Regions from separate parts of the Bacillus seohaeanensis genome, predicted to be linked through region 3. Evidence: predicted binding sites of a transcription regulator. Region 3 holds the regulator's gene; each other region holds the start of a gene.

Region 1 (6,835 bases), 700 kb from region 3:
CTAACAAAGCCTTCCGTTCCAAAATCGGAAGAAGTGTTGTTAATTTTAAAGCTTGGAATTCCTGCCGGTTTGCAAATGATGGCAATATCTGGGGGCGTGATGGCAATCATGAGTGTTGTTACATCGTTTGGCGAAGGAGTTGTCGCAGGATTCGGTGCTGCCCAGCGTCTTGATAGTGTCATTATGCTTCCGGCGATGGCACTCGGAACTGCCGTCAACAGTATGGCTGGACAAAACATTGGTGCAAAGCAAATGAATCGTGTCCACAAAATCGCTTTTTACGCGACGTTTTATAACTTAGCAATTATGCTTGTTATTGCATTACTTATCGTACTGTTTGCGCAATTTGGTGTAAAACTTTTCATCCAAGACGAGAATGCAGTCGAATTCGGTACACAGTATTTACAAACAATTGCCTTTTTCTACCCGTTTCTAGGCATTAACTTCGTGTTAAACGGAATCGTTCGAGCAGCGGGAGCAATGATACAAGTATTAGTATTGAACATCATTTCGTTCTGGGTACTCCGTTATCCGCTGACTTATTTATTTGCAAAATTGTTTGGTGACAACGGCATTGCTTACGGAATGGGTGTTAGCTTTGTAATTAGCAGTGTTATCGCCTTTTTATATTATCGGTATGGGAAATGGAATCAGAAGGTGTTATTTGAGGGTGAAAAGGAATAATCGAAAGATAGCCCCCTGCTTTTCTTCGTTCAAGCAGGGGGCTACTTCATTCCTATACGAAAAAACAAAACGTTAAAAGCCATTTAAGTCAGAGATAATAGCTTTTAATTCATTCAAATCTTCTATTACAACGTCAGCCTCTTTCATCTCCCTTGCTTGTGCGAAGTCAAAATCACACCCAATGGCAACCAAACCATTTGATTTCGCAGCATCGATATCGGATAATCTGTCACCAATTACCGCTCCCTTTTCAAGATTATATTTTTGTAAAATTTCTCTCACTAAATCGGCTTTATTTTGCGAATGAATTTGTTCGATACTAAATGTTTCCGTAATCCAATTGTTTAATTCATAGTGCTCTGTGATTGCAGTTAGATAGTCTTTTTGCCCGTTGCTTGCAATGAATAAAGCATAATTGTTCTCTTTTAAAAACATAAGTACCTGCTGAACATTTGGATATAGCTCCCCGTTTCCTGCCTTAATATTTTCTATTAGTTTATCTTGGAAGAAGTCATTTGCCATAAAACGAATTTCATCGGAATGGTGTGGTAATAATATTTCCCAAACTGTCTTTAAAGGTACTCCCATTATTTCTCGATAGTTCTCTATTGGGGTCTCTTCTTTCCACAAGCCTTTGTCTCTTAAATTAGTAAACGTTTCTTCCAGTGCCATTTCTAATATTTTATTTGTTTGAAATAATGTGCCGTCCATATCAAAGATTACTGCCATTGCCATTAAACCTCTCTCCTACTATACAAAAATTAAATTTCATCGACTTAGTTTAACACCCAACCATCAAGTAATAGAAGAATTCCCCATACTACAGCAATTGCAGGTCCAACAATAAAGAGCCCAAATAAAAGTGATTTCAATGGTCCGAAAAAAGTCTGGTTCGAGTTTTCCTCGCTCTCCTCCAATTTCGTGTTGATGGACTGTAAAGATTGATTGATATTTTTTAATTCATCTAGTATTTGTTCTTCTGTGTCTTTTTCCATTAGCCATCCCTCCATTTGAACTCATTTTTCTAATTTCATAAACAGCTTTTCAATTACAATGAAACTTACAATCAGGTAAGTTAATACTCCTAAAACACTGAACCAAAGTGCTCCCCCAATAGTGAGTTGATCTCCAGCATTTAAGTAGGTAAGTACATTTGTGACAGGCGGGAATATTAACAAAACCCATTTTAATAAAGGTATCTTGTCTACAATTCCATTGTGAGCAATAGAAACAGTGACAACTAATGCAGATAGTAACCAGGAGTAGCGACTTGCACTAAGGTGGGTTGCAGAAATAAAAGCCCCTACTACTACACCAAAGCCCCCTAAACTAACATGACTGTAGAAGGATAATCCGTAATGAGCACTATTCATTTCCCTAGCAAAGCTTTGCATTATTAGTGGGTACAAAAGTCCAAACAAAAACAAACAGAAAGTAATGAGCATACAGATAACAATTTTTCCTCTTATGTACGTTTGTTTTCGGTTTAATTTAGTATATAGAATATGTTTTTCACTTATTTCTTCTAAAGAAAATACGGTCACACTAACCCACGTCATGATAATAAATAACGCCAAGCTTGTGGTGGCGTAACTGCTTAAAATGGGTACACCACTATATGTATAAGTAAGGATAACCCATGCTATATAACTAGCTACAGGAGCAATAAACCGGTAGGATCTTATGTAACTAATAAATTGATACTTAATGAATCCAATCAATCCATTACCTCTTTTCTTTTACTTCATGAATAGAAAATCCTTTTTCTATTAAATGTATAAGTAACGTATCAGAAAATACTGACTCGACTGTGATGAAGACGGTGTGATCGCCTTCCCAATAAGCATGGATTATGTTTTTATTATCTAAATGTTTCTTTGCTTTTTTAGCATATGCCTTGATTAACATTATTTTCTGTTGGCTTTTTTGCTTTTGTTTCCTCGTAATTTTTCCATTCTCTAAACCGAAAACTTGATGTGCAATTCCATCTATTAGTAAATTTTCGTGAGCAGTGAAAACAATTGTACTGTTGCTTTCCAACTCCAGCTGATGCAATAGCTTCTGTTGAGAAGAGAAATCTAGCCCCGTCAAAGGCTCATCCAATACCATTAAATCGGGAGCCGCCATTAAAGCTTGTATAATACCAACTTTCTGTTTTGTCCCTTTTGAACAACTCTTTAAAGGCATTTCAAGGTAATTTTCTACATGGAAAATTTCTGAATACTCCTTAATCTGGCCAATAAGATCGCTTCTTTTTCTTCCACTCATTTCTCCAACTAGAAGTAGGTACTCCATCATTTTAAATCGGATATTTGTGGGAAAATGTTCAGGAACGTAAGCTATCTTTCTAGTACTTCTGTTTACTTTTCCTATTGTAGGCTCATAAATGCCAGCAATTAATTTCAATAGACTGCTTTTACCCGAGCCATTCTCTCCAACAATCGCTACATTTTCTCCTCTGCGTATTACTAGATCAATGTTTTCTAAAATAGGTATTCTTCCAACTTTTTTTGTGGCATTAACAGACTCAAATAAGATAATAGTGCTCAAACCTTTCAATTTCTTTATCATCTTCCGACAGAATCCCCCTTCCTCAAGGAATGTGAAAGGCGGTAGCCCAATGAGTAGGGAGGGGATGAATGTCAGTTGACGTTAGCCAAAGTTGTCGAACAACAAGAACGTATGTGCTATAATTTTCTTGTGCAGGTTGTTCTTTGAAAACTAAAGATATAGGGTTGTTGCAGGAAAAACGTCTGCAACGTAAAATCTTCAACGTTCCGTCGTCCCACACTCACCGAAGTAGCGAAAACCAAGCAAAAGTAGGGAGTGTGGAGAATCCAACGTACAAGATAGTGAGTAATAACCGCAGGAGCTGCGGGGTTAACCTGCTAAAAAACTGGTAGATACACTAGTGTTCGCAGGAATCCCCCACTTCAAGCGTTAGCTAAGTGGGGGTAGTTCAATTCATCAAAAATTTGTTATCTCCAAGACTGCACACCCTTTTCCATTCTTCGATGATCCACTAGTATGAAAAAATAAAACCCTGATACTACAAAATAGAGAACTGTTTTAACATTGATATTGCTATAAAAAATTGACTCTACTAAGTTCAAAATACTGATTAAAAATGAAATTGTTATGAGCCAAAACCAAATTTTGTTATCCAATAATTTCTTTAGCATTAAACATTTCAACCTTTCCATGTTTGCACAACCAATACTTTACAGGTTAATTTTACCATAAATACAAAAAGGCTAACATATAAACCTTAGCTATTTTTGTAAAGTTTGTTGGTTGGTTGTGTACAAGGGACCGTTCCTTTCACCTATTGCCTTTGCCTTCCACACTTTATTTCTATAGCTAGTTAGAAAATATGGAAGATAAGGTTATATTTGTATATAATTAGATTGATTAATAGGAACGTTTGTTCTAAAATATAACTAAACATATATGGAGGTGTTACCAGTGAGGCCTAATCTCACAAAAGATAGTAATGTTCAAGATTTTAAAAATTTTTATTGGTTGAAAGAAGAATTGCAATTATTTTGTAGAGAAAATGGTATAAGTGCATCTGGTTCTAAAATAGAGATTTCAGATAGAATTGAAACGTTTCTTCGAACAGGAGAGGTAAAAAAACCACTTAGAAATTCAAAGGCTAATGTGAAACGACAAACACAGGATAAACTAAGTCTTGATACAGTGATTACGGAAAACCATCGTTGCAGTCAAGATGTAAGAGCTTTTTTTAAGGAAGTGATTAGCCCTAAATTCCATTTTTCTACCCATATTCAAAACTATTTAAAAAACAATGTAGGAAAAACATATCGTGATGTTGTAGATGCTTGGTATAAAGAAGAAGAGCGAAAAAAAGACCCATCCTATAAGAAAAAAATTGCCCCTCCATTTGAATATAATCAATTTATCCGTGACTTTTTTGCTGATCCAAAAAATCAAGGAAAAAAACGTGAAGAAGCAATTAAAGCATGGAACACGATCAAGAAGCTTCCTGGAAGTAATAAATATACGCCCAATAATTAACTTCAACGGTACTATGGAATAGGTTTCAATCAATCCTTACTTCGTCTCAGCTTTTTTAAGATTGTTGAGATGATTCCCTTGGATTGGCTACTCATTATTGTTGAATTCGGAAAGATTGTAACGAATATCTTAGCCACTTCGCTAACAGAAAAGGTTGGGTTTTCAATAAGAAATAGTTCTCTATCCTCCCAATGAACTTCACAACTGCCCCCATTTTCTTTGAGCTTCTTTTCTATTACTTTATCCACATTATTTTCAGCCTCCTCCCTGCTCCATCCGTACTGGTCCATTAAACTAGATTGATATCCATCCTCAAACTCAATAATGATATATTTCCCTTCCATGTGAAGGTTCTTTTCTTTCCGAATCTCTACTTCAAACCCATCTGCTTCAATAGAAATTATTGTCATAAACATCCCTTTCATTTTTTTATAGTATTCCAAAAAAACGAACACATAAACCATTTTGAGATTAAATTAATTTTATTAACTTATGCTAACTCCCTACCTAACACCTACAAAATCCCATTACCGAAAACAGTAAAATATCCTTATTTTTCCGCGCCTTCTATAGGATTTCGACACCTTTTGCAATGATTTGTAGGTTAATAGGTTGGGTTGTCGCTTCGGCAACTCGTTTTTTGTAGGAAATTGTAAATTTACTGAATATTCTATTAATGTAATAATAGCATGGACTTAATAAAAACTCAGAAGGAGGAATTTTATTTGTACCGTAAAACATTTACAGCATTATTAGTTGCTGGACTTGCTTTAAGCTCCAGTGGGTTACCGGCCGAGGCGGGCAACAAACCAACCGATAATCCATCAGCACATGCTTTTGACAACAAAGTAATTAAAAAGATCAACGTAGACAATATGTACAATAACATCGCTAAGTTATCAGCACAGCCCCGTGAAGCAGGTACGGAAGGAGAGTACAATGCCGTCCAGTACATAAAGAGCCAATTTGAGCAGCTTGGCTACGAAACAGAATTACAGCCGTTTACGTTTCCAGAGTGGGATGGTGGAGATTCTTCCATTCTATTGAATGACCAAGTGTTCGATGGCGGTGTACACACATTTAGCGGTTCTGTTAATGGAAATGTAACCGCACCTCTCGTATACGTTGGACTCGGTTCTACTGAAGAAGTCAGCAATGATGTTGAAGGAAAAATTGCTTTAATCGAAAGGGGATCCTATTCCTTTTACGATAAAATTCAACATGTGTTAGATAAAGGGGCAGTCGGTGTCATTATGTTTAATGGCGATGGAAATACTGGCTATCAATTCGGCTCTGCCTATGAAGGACAAGATATCCCGGCTGTTGCCATTTCACGAGAAGATGGGCTTAAACTAGTAAACCGTTTAGAAAACGAAAATGTTACCGCAACTGTTAACGTCGAAAATGCTGGGAATGTCGATAAGACTTCCTACAATGTTATTGCGAAAAAGAAACCACATCCAAATAAGGATACTGGTCAAATTACAATGATTGGCGCACATCATGATTCTGTTCACGGAGGACCAGGCGCAAACGATGACGCATCAGGCGTGTCGGCAGTACTTGAATTAGCGAGAATAATGGCGAAAACACCTACGGATACAGAGCTTCGATTTGTTACATTCGGTGCCGAAGAAAAAGGATTGGTTGGCTCTTACCATTATGCAAGCACATTGAGTGAAGAAGAAGTCGAAAAAACCGTTGCCCATTTCCAATTAGATATGATCGGTAGCCGAGATGCTGGTGACTTAATTATGTTTACACCAGATGGCGAAAAGAACTTAGTAACTGACTTTGGTGCAGCTGCTGGTGCAAGAATTTCAGAGGTTGTCGAATACGGACAATTAGGTCGCAGTGACCATGTTCCTTTCTTTGAACGAGGAATTCCTGCAGCGCTATTCATCCATGCTCCACTTGAACCTTGGTATCATAGCCCTGATGATACTCTAGATAAAATTAGCAAGGAAAAATTGCAAGAAGTGGCTGAAATTGTCGGAGCAGCAGTTTATCAAATTGCACGACCGGATACCCCTGCGTTGGAAAATGCACGAGTTGCCCCTGGTCCTGTTGATTACGAGTATGATGATCGTCCATTATAATACAATTTTTATTT
Region 2 (6,835 bases), on a different contig from region 3:
AACCATTTCTTTAAATTCCATTACTGCCTTTGTAATCTTAGGACTCAGCCCAATAAAATCTGCTTCTTCCAATGCACGGAACATGGATATGTCGTGATCTGCTGCATATCGAGCAATCTTATCTATAGATGTAGACCCTACACCTCTTTTGGGAACATTAATAACTCGTTGCAAACTAATATCATCATCCGGATTGGCAATAAGTCGAAGGTAAGCTAAAATATCTTTTATTTCTTTACGATCATAGAACTTTATTCCGCCAACAATCGAGTATTCGATATTCGATTTAAGTAAAATTTCCTCCATTACACGGGACTGAGCATTTGTACGATACAGAATGGCAAAGTCGGAGTATTTACGTTTGCCGCTCTCGACCATTTCTTTAATCTTTCCTGTAACGAACTGTGCTTCTGATTGTTCTGTATCCGCACGGAAATAAGAGATCTTTTCCCCTTCCAAGTTTTCTGTCCATAAATTTTTATCTTTTCTATTTGAATTATTATTAATAACTTTATTAGCTGCTTCTAATATTCTTTGCGTAGAACGATAATTCTGTTCTAAAAGAATTACCGTTGCACTTGGATAATCCTTTTCAAACGATAGAATATTAGCGATATCAGCTCCACGCCACCGGTAAATGGATTGATCAGAATCACCGACAACACAAAGATTGTGAAAGCGTGCTGCTAGCAATTTGACAAGCATATATTGCGCTCTATTTGTATCTTGGTATTCATCTACATGAATGTATTGGAACTTACGTTGATAAAATTCCAATACTTCTGGAACACGTTGAAAAAGTTGAATCGTCGTCATAATTAAATCATCAAAATCGAGTGCTTGGTTCTTCCGCAATCTCTTTTGATATTCCGTATAAACATCGGATACAACCGTGTCATAGTAGCCTCCAGCTGTTTTTGAAAATTCTTCTGGTGTTATCAGTTCATTTTTTGCGGAGCTTATACTTCCTAAGATAGAACGAGGATCAAATTTTTTTGGGTCAATATTCTTCTCTTTTAAAACTGCTTTAATAACAGATTTCTGATCTGTTGGATCTAAAATCGTAAAGTTTCGATTAATACCAATTCTGTCAATATCTCGCCTTAAAATGCGGACGCACATACTATGAAAGGTTGAAATCCAAATATCCTCAGCTGCACCGCCAAGAATATTCCCAATACGGTCTTTCATTTCCCTTGCTGCTTTATTCGTAAAGGTAATCGCCAAAATATTATACGGGTTAACTCCTTTTTCCACCATGAGATAGGCAATTCGATGTGTCAACACACGCGTCTTCCCGGATCCTGCACCAGCCATAATCAATAATGGTCCATCCGTTGCCTTCACAGCATCCCTTTGCTGCGGATTCATTCCATTCAATAATCGATCAGTCAAAAATTGCATTCTCTCACCACCATAACGAACATTTGTTCTCTATTTTATAACAACATTATATACCAACACAATCCAAAAAACGAGCAAAACCGTCGCATTTTATCGCTCTAAAGCGTTGAGGGACGGACTTCTATTTTATAGATTTTACCGTTTTAAGTGCTTCCTTAAGGTTTTCATATATTATATTTCCTACTACAATTACGTCTGCTACTTCAGCCATTTCTTTGGCTTGTTCGACAGTTTTAATGCCGCCTCCATAGAACAATGTCGTTTCTTCTAACGTGCGACTAACTTCTTCAACCGTTTTTACATCTCCATACGTACCGCTGTATTCAAGATAAAATATCGGTAAATGAAACATTTTCTCTGCCATCATAGCATAAGCCGCAACGTCCTCTTCTACTATAGAGGTGTTGGCTTCCGTTAGCTTCGCAGCTTTGCAGTCTTCATTTAAGATGCAATAGCCCTCTACAATAATCTCTTCCCAGTTCATGATTTCACCATATTCTTTTACAGCCTGATGATGCAAACCTGTTACCCAATCTATTTTCGAGCTGTTTAAAACCATTGGAATAAAGTATAAATCAAAGCCTGGTGTAATCGATTCTAGATTAGAAACTTCTAATACACAAGGAACAGTGTAGCGTCTAACGCGGGCCATTAAATCCAGCACTTTTTCAAGTGTTACCCCGTCCGTTCCCCCTACGATTATCGCATCTGTTCCTGATTCACAAATAGCCTCTAAATCCTCATCACTTATATCTTTGGCAGGATCCAATTTAAACACATGGCTCCATTCGCGGACATCATACATCAATAGTTCCTCCATTCTTTCATCCATCTCAACATTATATCATTTGTAAGAAGGAGTCGCATTATCTCTTCTAATGTAAACTATAGGATATTAAAAATGATTTCGAGCCTTTTTCTGCAAGAGATAGGCATAATTAAACGTATTATTTGAGCTCGGATTTTAAATATATAACAGCAGATTACGTTGAAATAAGTCAATGTTTGTCGTTTCGCCGATAAAAAATGACTAACACTTTAAAGGGCTAGTCACTAGATATATATTTTAATTAGCAAGATTACCATCCTCGTGCACCATAAAAAAAGAACCACTCGTTATGAGCGGTCCACCAAATTATTTTCCTTCATCTACTCGGTCTAATACCATTTGATAGGCATCGTTTCCATAATTCAAACAACGTTTCACACGAGAAATTGTTGCAGTGCTTGCCCCCGTTTCTGTCTCAATTTTATGATATGTTTTGCCATCTTGAAGCATTCGGGCTACTTCTAGACGTTGTGAAAGTGATTGAATTTCATTAATGGTACATAAATCATCAAAAAAGCGATAACATTCTTCTTTATCTTGTAGGGAAAGTACTGCATTAAATAACTGATCTAGTTCTTTTCCTCTTATTTTATTTATTTGCATAGATAAACTCCTTTTCTTTATTCTTAGGCTTAATAGGAAACAGATCCATCTAGGCCCGGATTATCAGGAATGATATTAATCCATGTAGAGCCTTTTACAAACGGAACTTGTTCACCATCCTTATACGGTAAAATCTTTCCGCCCTCATTTTCCCATTCGACTTGCTGCATCTTGCCTTCTTGTAGGAGATATGCTTCTCCTCCAGATTGAATATCAATATTTCTTCTGCCGGCACTATCCACCACTTTATGAGCCGTTTCTGCAATAAAAATATTTTCCAATAGCACTGGTTCACCTGTTTCATAGTCAATAGTTTGTTCACCATTGGAGTAACGTTCATACTTACCCTTTTCCTCGTTATATTGATATACAACTTCAAAAAGTGGATTATCAAAGTAAGATACCGTAACAGATTCCACCATCTCACCTGTAATTTTCTCTTCTTTTTCTAAAAAAGATAAGTTTTCCGGTGGAGTGCTCATCTCAAATTCTTTATCTTCTGCTCCTCTTACAATATCTGTATACGAAATGTAAGAGTTATGCGGTGCTACTCGATCGCTAGCACGCTTAAAAAGACTTCCATCATATTCAATCCCATTTAAATTATCTATACTACCACCGCGCAGCATTTCTCTTGCTTTTGGGCTGTATCCATGAGCAATATAAAGACTATCGTACCCTTTAGCTAAATCAATATAGTAATCACGGGCACTACGAACAGGACCAATTTTTTCAGGTTTTTCACTTTGGAAAATAGCAAGGAATCTTGTAATTTCCCCCTCAGCTAACACTTCATAGACAATGTCCGCTTGAGACAAACCAGATTGAGGTCTTGCTTTTGGATGATTATTGACCATTACGGCAACAGAACGTACTTCAGGTTCCTGTTTGGTCCTTTCTCCCGTTAACGGAAACTGAAAAGCAGCTTCTTCTACCTGCTCATTATTCCCCGGCTCTACTGTTCCTTGTTCTACTTTCTCTTTTTCATCATCAACTTCTGAGCTGCATCCAACCAACGCAAATGTACTCAGTGCTATCACGATAGCCTTTTTTAGCATAAAATCAGACACTCCTATAAAGTAAAACTTCCACTAGTGAGGCTTTCCCGCACTAATTAGGCAGTAACGGGCAGTTCCCCCCACTTATGCTTTTTTGATTCCTCTAAACCTTGAAGTAGGGGGCTCACTGCCCGTTAATGTGGGATAAATAAATTTTGCTGTACTTTCATATTTTAACGCATTATCGATGGAAAGAGTACCGTTTTCTTCATGACGTCATACATTCCCATTGGTGTGACCCGAATATATGGGAGATGTGTCGACTGCAAAAATAGTAACGTATAAATCGGATCAGAAAAATGATAACCTCTCTCTTGTAAAAGAAGTTTTAATTTTTTCTCCTCTTCTATAAGTTCTGGCATTTTCTTTTTGGAAAATAGCCCTCCGAGTGGCAACTCCACTTCATGAAGTACTTCTCCATCTTCCACTAAAACGATGCCTCCTCCAATTTCCTTCATTCGATCGAAAGCAACCATCATATCCTTTTTTCTTTTACCAATTAAAATAATATCTCCAGTATTAGAATAAGAAGAGGCAAATCCTTTCACATTTTTACTAAAACCTTTTAGTATTGTGCTAATCCGCCATTCGCCATTGCGATCCATCAACATTAAAAAGCTTTGATCATGATCATACGATAGCTCATTTACCGACGCATCAATGTTAATGGAATATGGCTTTGTAATGACATCGTTTACCATTTCAATCCCAAATGGCATTGAGAATTGTAGGTCTTCCATATCTACTTCCCAGTTTAAAGATAACGGGGCAATTCCTACTTCCTCCCAATTAATATCATACTCGTAATGAGTGGATTCTGCATTTCTTTTCACCCATTTTCCTTTTGAGAGAACCGAAACAGGAGTTGGGTTTTCTTTATTTTCCAGAAAATTGATATTAGCTATTTTTCCGGTTGCGATCATTCCATGAATAGAGGTTAAACTATAGTGTTTTGCCACATTATAACTAGCCATATTATATGCTTCTATAGCCGGTATTCCACTATCAATCGCCATTTTAATTAAGTTGTCCAACACACCTTCTTCGTGAAATGCTGGTGTCGAACCGTCTGTTGTAAACAATAGCGAATCATAGTTCGTAATTTCCTTTTCTTTTAACCCTTGGAGTAGCTGAGGTAAATCTGGCCTTATTGATGAGTGTCTCAGTGTAACGGTCAAACCTTGAAGTAATCGCTTATACACTTCTTCGCCAGTCATCGCTTCATGATCCCCATCAATGCCAAGAAGAGTCATTTTTGCAAGTGTCTTCTCTGAAGCTCCTGGCAAATGCCCTTCAATAACTTTTCTCATTCGTTTGGCTTCTTGAATCCAGTGAAGCATCATATCATCGCCTTCAAGCAATTTAGGCCAAGCTGTTAATTCTCCACCTTGCACTACTTCTTCATGCTCCAGCCATGATTTCACATCCCCGTGAGAAAATGCGACCTCTTCATTTTGCATTTCTGTTTGCGAGTCAAACCGAGCCCACCAATACATCGTAACAGGCAATTTTCTGAACTCCCTCAATAAAGAAAACGCTTTCTTTTTTCTCAATTGTAAAAAAGGCACCAAGTTATCATTTATAAATGTTGTTGTTCCTGTTTGAGATGCATACTCTGAGAAAGTTTGGGGATTATAAAGCTGAAAAGGGTGTACATGTGGCTCAATATAGCCTGGAACTAAAAATTGCGACTGACAATCCACTATCTCGCAGTGGTCCATTTTTTCTGGTAGTGAATCACCTGTATAAACAATTCGATCCTTGTAAACCCAAATATGTCCTTCTATCCATTTTTTTAATGTGGAATGAAGGTATGTTGCATTTTTTAAAAGTAACGTTGGAGATAACTTTCCATTAAGAACATCAACATGTTCTCGCAGTTGTTTGTTTTTCCATCTGTAACGCTGTTCCAAGGCGGTTCACTCCTCTAATGGAATGGAATTAGTTTTAGTTTCATTAATGTTAACATATTTTACTATTTAACGCATTAAAGGTTTTTAACAATTATGTAAATTTTATTTAAAGGAAAAAAGGAAAAGCTGAGTGCTAAGGGATACAAGATTGTAGCGTAAACAGCTAATACTCCCTAAGACACTGATATTAGTTACTAAAACTAGAAAAAGAAGGAGGAAATAGCACGATGAAAGTTTCACAGAACATCGGGATTATTAACGCTTTAATCCGTATTACATGTGGATTGACTATTTTGACATGGGTGACCGCAAAACTAGTCAAACGGCCTTGGAGAGACTCCTACTTACTAATGGCGATGCTTGCTGCAATGAAAGTTGGAGAAGGCATCCTGCGCTACTGCCCAGTAACAGATCTGCTCGATAATAATTTAGGTGGTAAAGGGAAAAAGTCTTCAGATGAAAAAGATTCCCCTTCTGCTGGACTAGGAATGTTTGATCTCAACAATGTATTAAACCAAAATAGCGATAAAGAGGATAACAAAGAGAGCAACAAAAACAGGGAAAAAGATAGTAATAAACAACAAGACTTCAATCCCGAAGATTTCACAAATGCTGAAGTCCAAGCCGCACTTTCTGGCAAGACTAACCAAGATCAGCAACAACAAGACACATCCGATCTTTAACACAGTAAATCAGTGAGGGACGGACCTTTAACTTTAAAAACGGAGCAACCATTAAGAGTTGCTCCTCTTCATTATCATATAAAAGGAGTGGAATAAATATGTTTTGGGAATACCTTACAGACATGTCCTATGTGCTTATTTCCTTAATCGGCAGCATTATCGCCATTTTTTACGTTTATATTAGAAAATCTAAAAAGAGACGGGCTCGATAGCCTTCTTACCAATGTCTTCACGATAGAAAAAGCCATCTAGTGAAACTTTGTTAAGTTCTTCATAAACTTTATCAAAAGCTGCTGCTATATTTTCTGATTCCGAAGTTACCAATAAAACTCTTCCACCATTTGA
Region 3 (6,835 bases):
AGTGATCGTCGTCATATTCGGAAACGTATTGATGATATTAAGAAACAATTGCAATCAATTGTAGAGCATCGAGAACGCTACCGGGATAGAAGAAAACGCAACAAAACGTTCCAAATTGCCCTTGTTGGTTATACAAATGCTGGGAAATCAACCTTATTCAATCGGATTTCGATAGCCGAATCGTATGAGGAAAACCAGCTATTTGCAACACTTGATCCGATGACAAGAAAAATGATTTTACCTAGCGGATATACGGCACTTTTAACAGACACGGTTGGGTTTATTCAAGATTTACCGACGACATTAGTCGCTGCATTCCGTTCGACATTAGAAGAGGTAAGGGAAGCAGATCTATTATTGCATGTCGTTGATAGTTCCAATCCTGATTATAAACAGCATGAAGAAACGGTAGAGGGATTGTTAGAAGAATTGGAGATGAACCACTTACCTCAGTTAACCGTTTATAATAAAAAGGATGAAATGCATGCTGATTTTGTTCCAGATAGTAGCTCTGAGAAGATTGTTCTTAGTGCATTAGAAGAAGCAGATCGTAAAACGCTTTTATTAAGGATTGAAGAAATTGTGAAAGAACATATGGTTGCCTATCATGTATTAGTTCCTGCAGCGGAAGGAAAAGTTCTTTCGCAATTGAAAAACGATACGATTCTCACGAAGCTTGATTTTATAGAAGAAAACCAGGAATATGAGATTGCGGGCTACCATTTACAGGATCACCCGGTTTCCGGTAGTACGAAGAAATTCAAGAAGTAGAGGGGAAATACATGTTTGATCAATTAAAAAATGGGCAGGTTCTAAAGCCCATTACAACGAGAGTAGAAGATAAAATTAATGAAATTCAGCGTCAAATAGACGAAAAGGCAGAAAAAAATCAATTTCGCGTCCTACAGTCTTTCCAGAACCATAAAGTGAGTGATAGCCACTTCATTCCGTCGACAGGCTACGGGTATGATGATATAGGGAGAGACACATTAGAAAAAATTTATGCGGATGTTTTTGGTGGAGAAGTAGGACTTGTTCGCCCTCAGATTATTTCTGGGACGCATGCGATTGCAATAAGCTTATTCGGTGTATTGCGTCCGGGTGATGAGTTAGTTTATATTACCGGAAAACCTTATGATACGCTAGAAGAAATCGTTGGAATAAGGGGAACTGGCAACGGCTCTTTAAAGGATTTTGGAATAGGATACCAAACAGTTCCGTTGAAAGAAACAGGGGAAATTAATTTTGAAAAGGTATCTAAAACAATCTCCACTAAAACAAAAGTAGTTGGAATTCAGAGGTCTAAAGGGTATGCCAATCGCCCTTCTTTTACCATAAGCCAAATAGAGGAAATGATAAGGTTTATAAAGGAAATTAATCCAAATATTATCGTTTTCGTTGATAATTGTTATGGTGAGTTTGTAGAAGAACAAGAACCATGCCATGTAGGAGCGGATTTAATGGCAGGTTCGCTTATAAAAAACCCTGGAGGAGGACTTGCTAAAACAGGTGGCTATATCGTTGGGAAACAAGAACTTGTAGAGGCTTGCTCTTATCGGATGACATCACCTGGGATTGGTGCAGAAGCCGGCGCTTCCTTATACAGTCTTCAAGAAATGTATCAAGGTTTCTTCCTTGCGCCACATGTTGTGGCACAGGCTTTAAAGGGAGCGGTATTAACTTCTGGACTGTTAAGCGAATTAGGAATGAATACAAATCCGGCATGGGATGCAAAGCGGACGGATCTCATTCAATCCGTTCAATTCGATGATAGAGAAAAGATGGTAGCATTTTGCCAGGCCATTCAGTTTGCTTCACCAATTAATTCTCATTTCACTCCATATCCTAACTACATGCCGGGATATGAAGATGATGTTATCATGGCTGCAGGAACATTTGTGCAAGGATCGAGCATCGAACTTTCGGCAGATGGTCCAATTAGACCCCCGTATGTAGCATATGTGCAAGGGGGACTAACATACTCCCATGTTAAAATGGCAATCCTTATTGCGGTTGATCAGTTAATTGAAAAAGGTTTACTTACCATTACAAAAGGATAAAGATTAAGTAATAGGATAGTCTAATAGATGGCTATCCTATTTTTTGATTTTTGATGTAATAAAACCTAACATATCATTGACAATAAACCTGACATTTCATATAATAAAGATATCAAAGGGAAAGAAATGAGGGGAATCGTGATGAGTGGAAGTGAAATAAGACGTAGCATGGCATTATTTCCAATCGGAATTGTAATGCAGCTCACCGATTTATCTGCCCGTCAGATTCGTTATTATGAAGAGCATAATCTAGTTTCACCTGTGAGATCAGAAGGGAATCGGAGGCTCTTTTCCTTAAATGATATTGATAAACTGCTAGAAATTAAGGATTTTTTAGATCAAGGCATCAATATGGCTGGTATAAAAAAATTACTTGCCGTAAGAGAAGAAAATCAACCTGAATCTGACGAACAAAAGAAAAAAGGAGAAAAAGGAAGACAAAATCTTACCGATGATGAGCTACGAAAGCTACTGCGTAATGAGATGATCCACGCAGGAAGGTTTAAGCGAGCTTCTTTGCGTCAAGGTGATATGTCACGCTTTTTTCATTAAAATAAATCCTTTTAAATTAATTTGGGGAGGAATTAGGAACAATGGCAAAGTATACTCGTGAAGATATTTTAAGGTTAGCGGATGAGCAAAACGTAAAATTTATTCGATTACAATTTACGGACATTCTAGGAACAATCAAGAATGTGGAAATTCCTGTAAGTCAATTAGAAAAGGCGTTAGACAATAAAATGATGTTTGATGGTTCTTCTATTGAAGGGTTTGTACGAATTGAAGAGTCTGATATGAATCTATATCCTGATTTAGACACGTGGGTTGTATTCCCGTGGACTGCGGAAAAAGGAAAAGTAGCACGTTTAATTTGTGATATCTACAATCCAGATGGAACGCCATTCGATGGTGATCCACGTAATAATTTAAAACGGGTTCTTTCACAAATGGAAGAACTTGGATTTACAGATTTCAATCTTGGACCAGAGCCAGAATTCTTCCTCTTTAAATTAGATGTGGAAGGTGAACCAACGTTAGAACTTAACGATAACGGTGGATATTTTGATCTAGCACCTACAGACCTAGGTGAAAATTGCCGTCGTGATATTGTCCTTGAGCTAGAAGAAATGGGCTTTGAGATTGAAGCATCTCACCATGAAGTAGCACCAGGTCAACATGAAATCGATTTTAAATATGCGAGTGCGTTAAGAGCATGTGACGACATTCAAACATTTAAATTAGTGGTAAAAACAATTGCTCGTAAACATGGTTTACATGCGACGTTTATGCCAAAACCACTATTTGGCGTAAACGGATCTGGAATGCACTGTAACATGTCTCTATTTAATAAAGGGGAAAATGCATTTTATGATACAAAAGGTGATTTAGAACTAAGTGATACTGCGCGTCAATTTTTAGCTGGAATCATTAAACATGCGACAAGTTTTACAGCTATTACAAACCCAACGATTAACTCTTATAAACGTCTAGTACCAGGATACGAAGCACCTTGTTACGTAGCGTGGTCTGCTCAGAATAGAAGTCCATTAATCCGTATCCCTGCTTCACGTGGAATGAGTACTCGTGTAGAGGTGCGTTCTGTTGACCCAGCTGCTAATCCGTATTTAGCAATGTCTGTTTTACTCGCTGCAGGATTAGATGGAGTTAGAAATAAGTTAGAAGCACCAGCTCCAATTGACCGCAACATTTATGTAATGGATAAACAAGAACGCGAAGAAGCAGGAATTGTTGATCTTCCAGCAACATTACATGCTGCGTTAGAAGAACTTAAAGCAAATGAAGTAATTACAGCTGCACTAGGTGGACATATTACTGAACACTTTATCGAAGCGAAAGAAATCGAATGGGATATGTTCCGTACGCAGGTTCATCCTTGGGAACGCGAGCAGTATATGAAGATGTATTAATAAGATGAAGCCTTGACGCTACTAGTGTCAGGGCTCTTTTTTTAGTCAAAGTGAAACTTCTAATACAAATTGCATCTAAGATCAAAGTTTGACCAAAAGGTTTCCATTCTACAACGTTTTTATAACAATATAAAAAAGGCCCAGAAAAACTGAGCCTGCATAAAATACGATGATTTACTTACCAAACAGTGTCATTATGGCCTTATAAATAAGGACAAACGAAAACACTACAACAGCAAAAATAGCAATGGCAGTAATGATAGTCTGGAAGCTTGATAAAAATGGAATATCTAAAGGTACTTTTAGAAGTGCAAACCCAGCTAGTATACCAGCTATCATTGTAAAAATAAATCTGTCCATAAAAATCTCCTCCCATAGCAATATATGTTCAAGGAGAATGATTATTGACAGGTATTGATTTACAAAAAAACGTCCTAATTGCAGACTGAAATACTATCTATTCTCTGCCCTTTAAAGTGTCTAAAAAACGAGTACACTCTTTCATAAACTAATAATTGAAAAAAGGAGGGGGGCTATGAGTGAAGAAAGTACGGTAATAGTACAGACGTAGATAGAATTGGATACCATTTATAACGGGAAAGTAAAAAGGGACAACTAACTAAACTGGTTATCCCTTTCTTTATTGTAATAATTATTTAGACTTGTATACTAAGAGATGTTGCCTGTGTGCGATTCTAAATAAGCAAAAGCATTAATGGACTTGACGATATACACCAATGACTTTTCCTAATATAGAAACATTTCTTAATATGATGGGCTCCATTATGGAATTCTCTGGTTGTAAACGGATATAATCCTTTTCCTTGAAGAAACGTTTAACAGTTGCTTCGTCCTCTTCTGTCATTGCAACAACAATGTCACCATTATTAGCTGCTTGTTGTTGACGGACAATAACAAAATCTCCATTCAGTATTCCTGCTTCAATCATACTGTCTCCCATAATTTCAAGCATAAATACTTGTTCATCTGCTGGAGCTAATCTTTCAGGTAAGGGGAAAAACTCTTCCACGTTTTCTACTGCAGTAATAGGCTGTCCGGCTGTCACTTTACCGATTAACGGTACGTTCACTACATTTTGTCTTGGGATGTTGTCTTCTTCTAGATTTAAAATCTCAATTGCTCTTGGTTTAGTGGGATCTCTTCGAATCAAGCCTTTGCTTTCCAATCGGGCTAAATGACCGTGTACCGTTGAACTAGAGGCTAACCCGACAGCTTCTCCTATTTCCCTTACAGAAGGTGGATATCCTTTTGTCCTAACTGCTTCTTTAATATACTCCAAAATATCATTTTGTCTTTTGGACAATTTACTCATTTGCACACACCTCTACTATAATTATTCTGGTAATTATAGTATAGCATGGCATCCTAGTAGATACAAACATAAGTTCGAATTTTTTAGTTGACTACAAACGAATGTTCGTATTAGAATGTAACTACAAACAGAACAAGTATTCGTATGGGGGTTATCATAATGTTAAATTTTATTTGGAAACGATTTTCTTATGTTATTATTCTATTAATCTTAGGAGTTGCATCCTTTTCGTTATTTTTAATTCATGTATCATCGCAGCCAGAATATGAACAAATAACGGTAAAACAGGGTGATACGCTTTGGACTATAGCAGAACGGTATGAAGGAAGCCATAGTATGACGAGTGAAGAATTTATTGATTGGATTGGTAAGGAAAATAATCTCTCCACTTTCAAAATAACCGAGGGGGAATTACTAACATTACCTGTTACAGAAAAAGCAATAAAACATAACACCGATGTCCAACTTGCATTAAATGAAGATTAAGAATAGAGGGGGATACGATGAAGGCGTTGATTTACTGTAGAGTAAGTACAAAAAAAGAGACACAAGAATCGTCGCTGGAAAGGCAAGAAATTGAATTGGTGAACCTTGCCGAATCACATGGGTTTGAAGTGTACAAGGTTATTAAAGATCAGGCGAGCGGTTACGATTTAGACCGTCCAGGTGTATTTGAAATATTAGACCTTATAAAAGAGTCTGAAATAGAAGCAATATTTATCCAAGATGAAACTAGAATTGGACGAGGAAACGCAAAAATAGCTCTAATACATTGTCTTTTAAAAGAGAATGTGAAAATTATCAGTTTAAGTCATAGTGGGGAATTGCATTTATCTGAATCTGATTCAATGGTAATCAATATCGTAAGCATGGTAGAAGAATACCAAAGGAAATTACATAATTTAAAAATTAAAAGAGGCATGAAAAGAGCGGTAGAAAAAGGATACCGACCATATAAAAATTTAAAAAATAAAGGTAATCTTGAGGGAAGAGAAAGAATAGAAGTACCGATAGAGGAAATTATTCGCCTAAGAAAAAATGATCTTACGTTTTCTGAAATAGCTGCAACTTTAAGGGGATTTGGGTACAACATTTCCAAAGCAACCGTACATCGACGATATCAGGAATACGTCAATAACCAAAACGAAGAAGAAACCTCTGAATACTAGGAAATAAGTTTAACTGGCAATTAGAACAAACTTTTAGTATCGGGAATATTAAGGACAACTTCAAATCCGTAATTCTTGTCTTATTCCTTTTTTTCTAGTAACATGTCGATATAATTATTCTTGAAAATACGTTATGGAATAGATATAAAGGGGTTTTTATCATGCTTTCAAAAAAGAAAATGAATAGAATTAACGAACTCGCTAAAAAGGCAAAAGCCACAGGGTTATCACCTGAAGAGGCGAAAGAGCAAACAAAACTTAGGAAAGAATATTTAGAGACATTTCGCAAATCAATGAAAAGTACGATTGAAAGTACAAGAGTATTCGATCCTGACGGCAATGAAG

What was found. The regulator LexA, encoded in region 3, represses DNA repair genes until DNA is damaged. The targets are predictions, from matches to a motif close to CGAACATATGTTCG.
Region 1: the regulator LexA is predicted to act here: its motif matches at 4,102-4,115, upstream of ACFSUL_RS14905 (DUF6434 domain-containing protein).
Region 2: the regulator LexA is predicted to act here: its motif matches at 1,421-1,434, upstream of pcrA (DNA helicase PcrA).

What each region holds. Positions count from the first base shown of each region.
Region 1 covers NZ_JBHUMF010000031.1:323,175-330,009, reverse strand. Annotated here, with positions in the region: gene ACFSUL_RS14930 (MATE family efflux transporter) at 1-684, shown strand, start outside; gene ACFSUL_RS14925 (HAD hydrolase-like protein) at 757-1,419, opposite strand; gene ACFSUL_RS14920 (hypothetical protein) at 1,461-1,679, opposite strand; gene ACFSUL_RS14915 (hypothetical protein) at 1,701-2,405, opposite strand; gene ACFSUL_RS14910 (ATP-binding cassette domain-containing protein) at 2,410-3,255, opposite strand; gene ACFSUL_RS14905 (DUF6434 domain-containing protein) at 4,150-4,722, shown strand; gene ACFSUL_RS14900 (hypothetical protein) at 4,752-5,132, opposite strand; gene ACFSUL_RS14895 (M28 family peptidase) at 5,448-6,821, shown strand.
Region 2 covers NZ_JBHUMF010000034.1:16,722-23,556, reverse strand. Annotated here, with positions in the region: gene pcrA (DNA helicase PcrA) at 1-1,404, opposite strand, end outside; gene ACFSUL_RS20220 (heptaprenylglyceryl phosphate synthase) at 1,526-2,209, opposite strand; gene ACFSUL_RS20215 (YerC/YecD family TrpR-related protein) at 2,540-2,836, opposite strand; gene ACFSUL_RS20210 (DUF3048 domain-containing protein) at 2,866-3,894, opposite strand; gene ACFSUL_RS20205 (adenine deaminase C-terminal domain-containing protein) at 4,068-5,807, opposite strand; gene ACFSUL_RS20200 (YgaP family membrane protein) at 6,035-6,490, shown strand; gene ACFSUL_RS20195 (EYxxD motif small membrane protein) at 6,589-6,702, shown strand; gene purD (phosphoribosylamine--glycine ligase) at 6,680-6,835, opposite strand, start outside.
Region 3 covers NZ_JBHUMF010000031.1:1,026,500-1,033,334, reverse strand. Annotated here, with positions in the region: gene hflX (GTPase HflX) at 1-771, shown strand, start outside; gene ACFSUL_RS18290 (methionine gamma-lyase family protein) at 783-2,060, shown strand; gene ACFSUL_RS18285 (MerR family transcriptional regulator) at 2,202-2,612, shown strand; gene glnA (type I glutamate--ammonia ligase) at 2,654-3,988, shown strand; gene ACFSUL_RS18275 (hypothetical protein) at 4,163-4,348, opposite strand; gene lexA (transcriptional repressor LexA) at 4,701-5,321, opposite strand; gene yneA (cell division suppressor protein YneA) at 5,481-5,807, shown strand; gene ACFSUL_RS18260 (YneB family resolvase-like protein) at 5,825-6,490, shown strand; gene ACFSUL_RS18255 (DUF896 domain-containing protein) at 6,652-6,835, shown strand, end outside.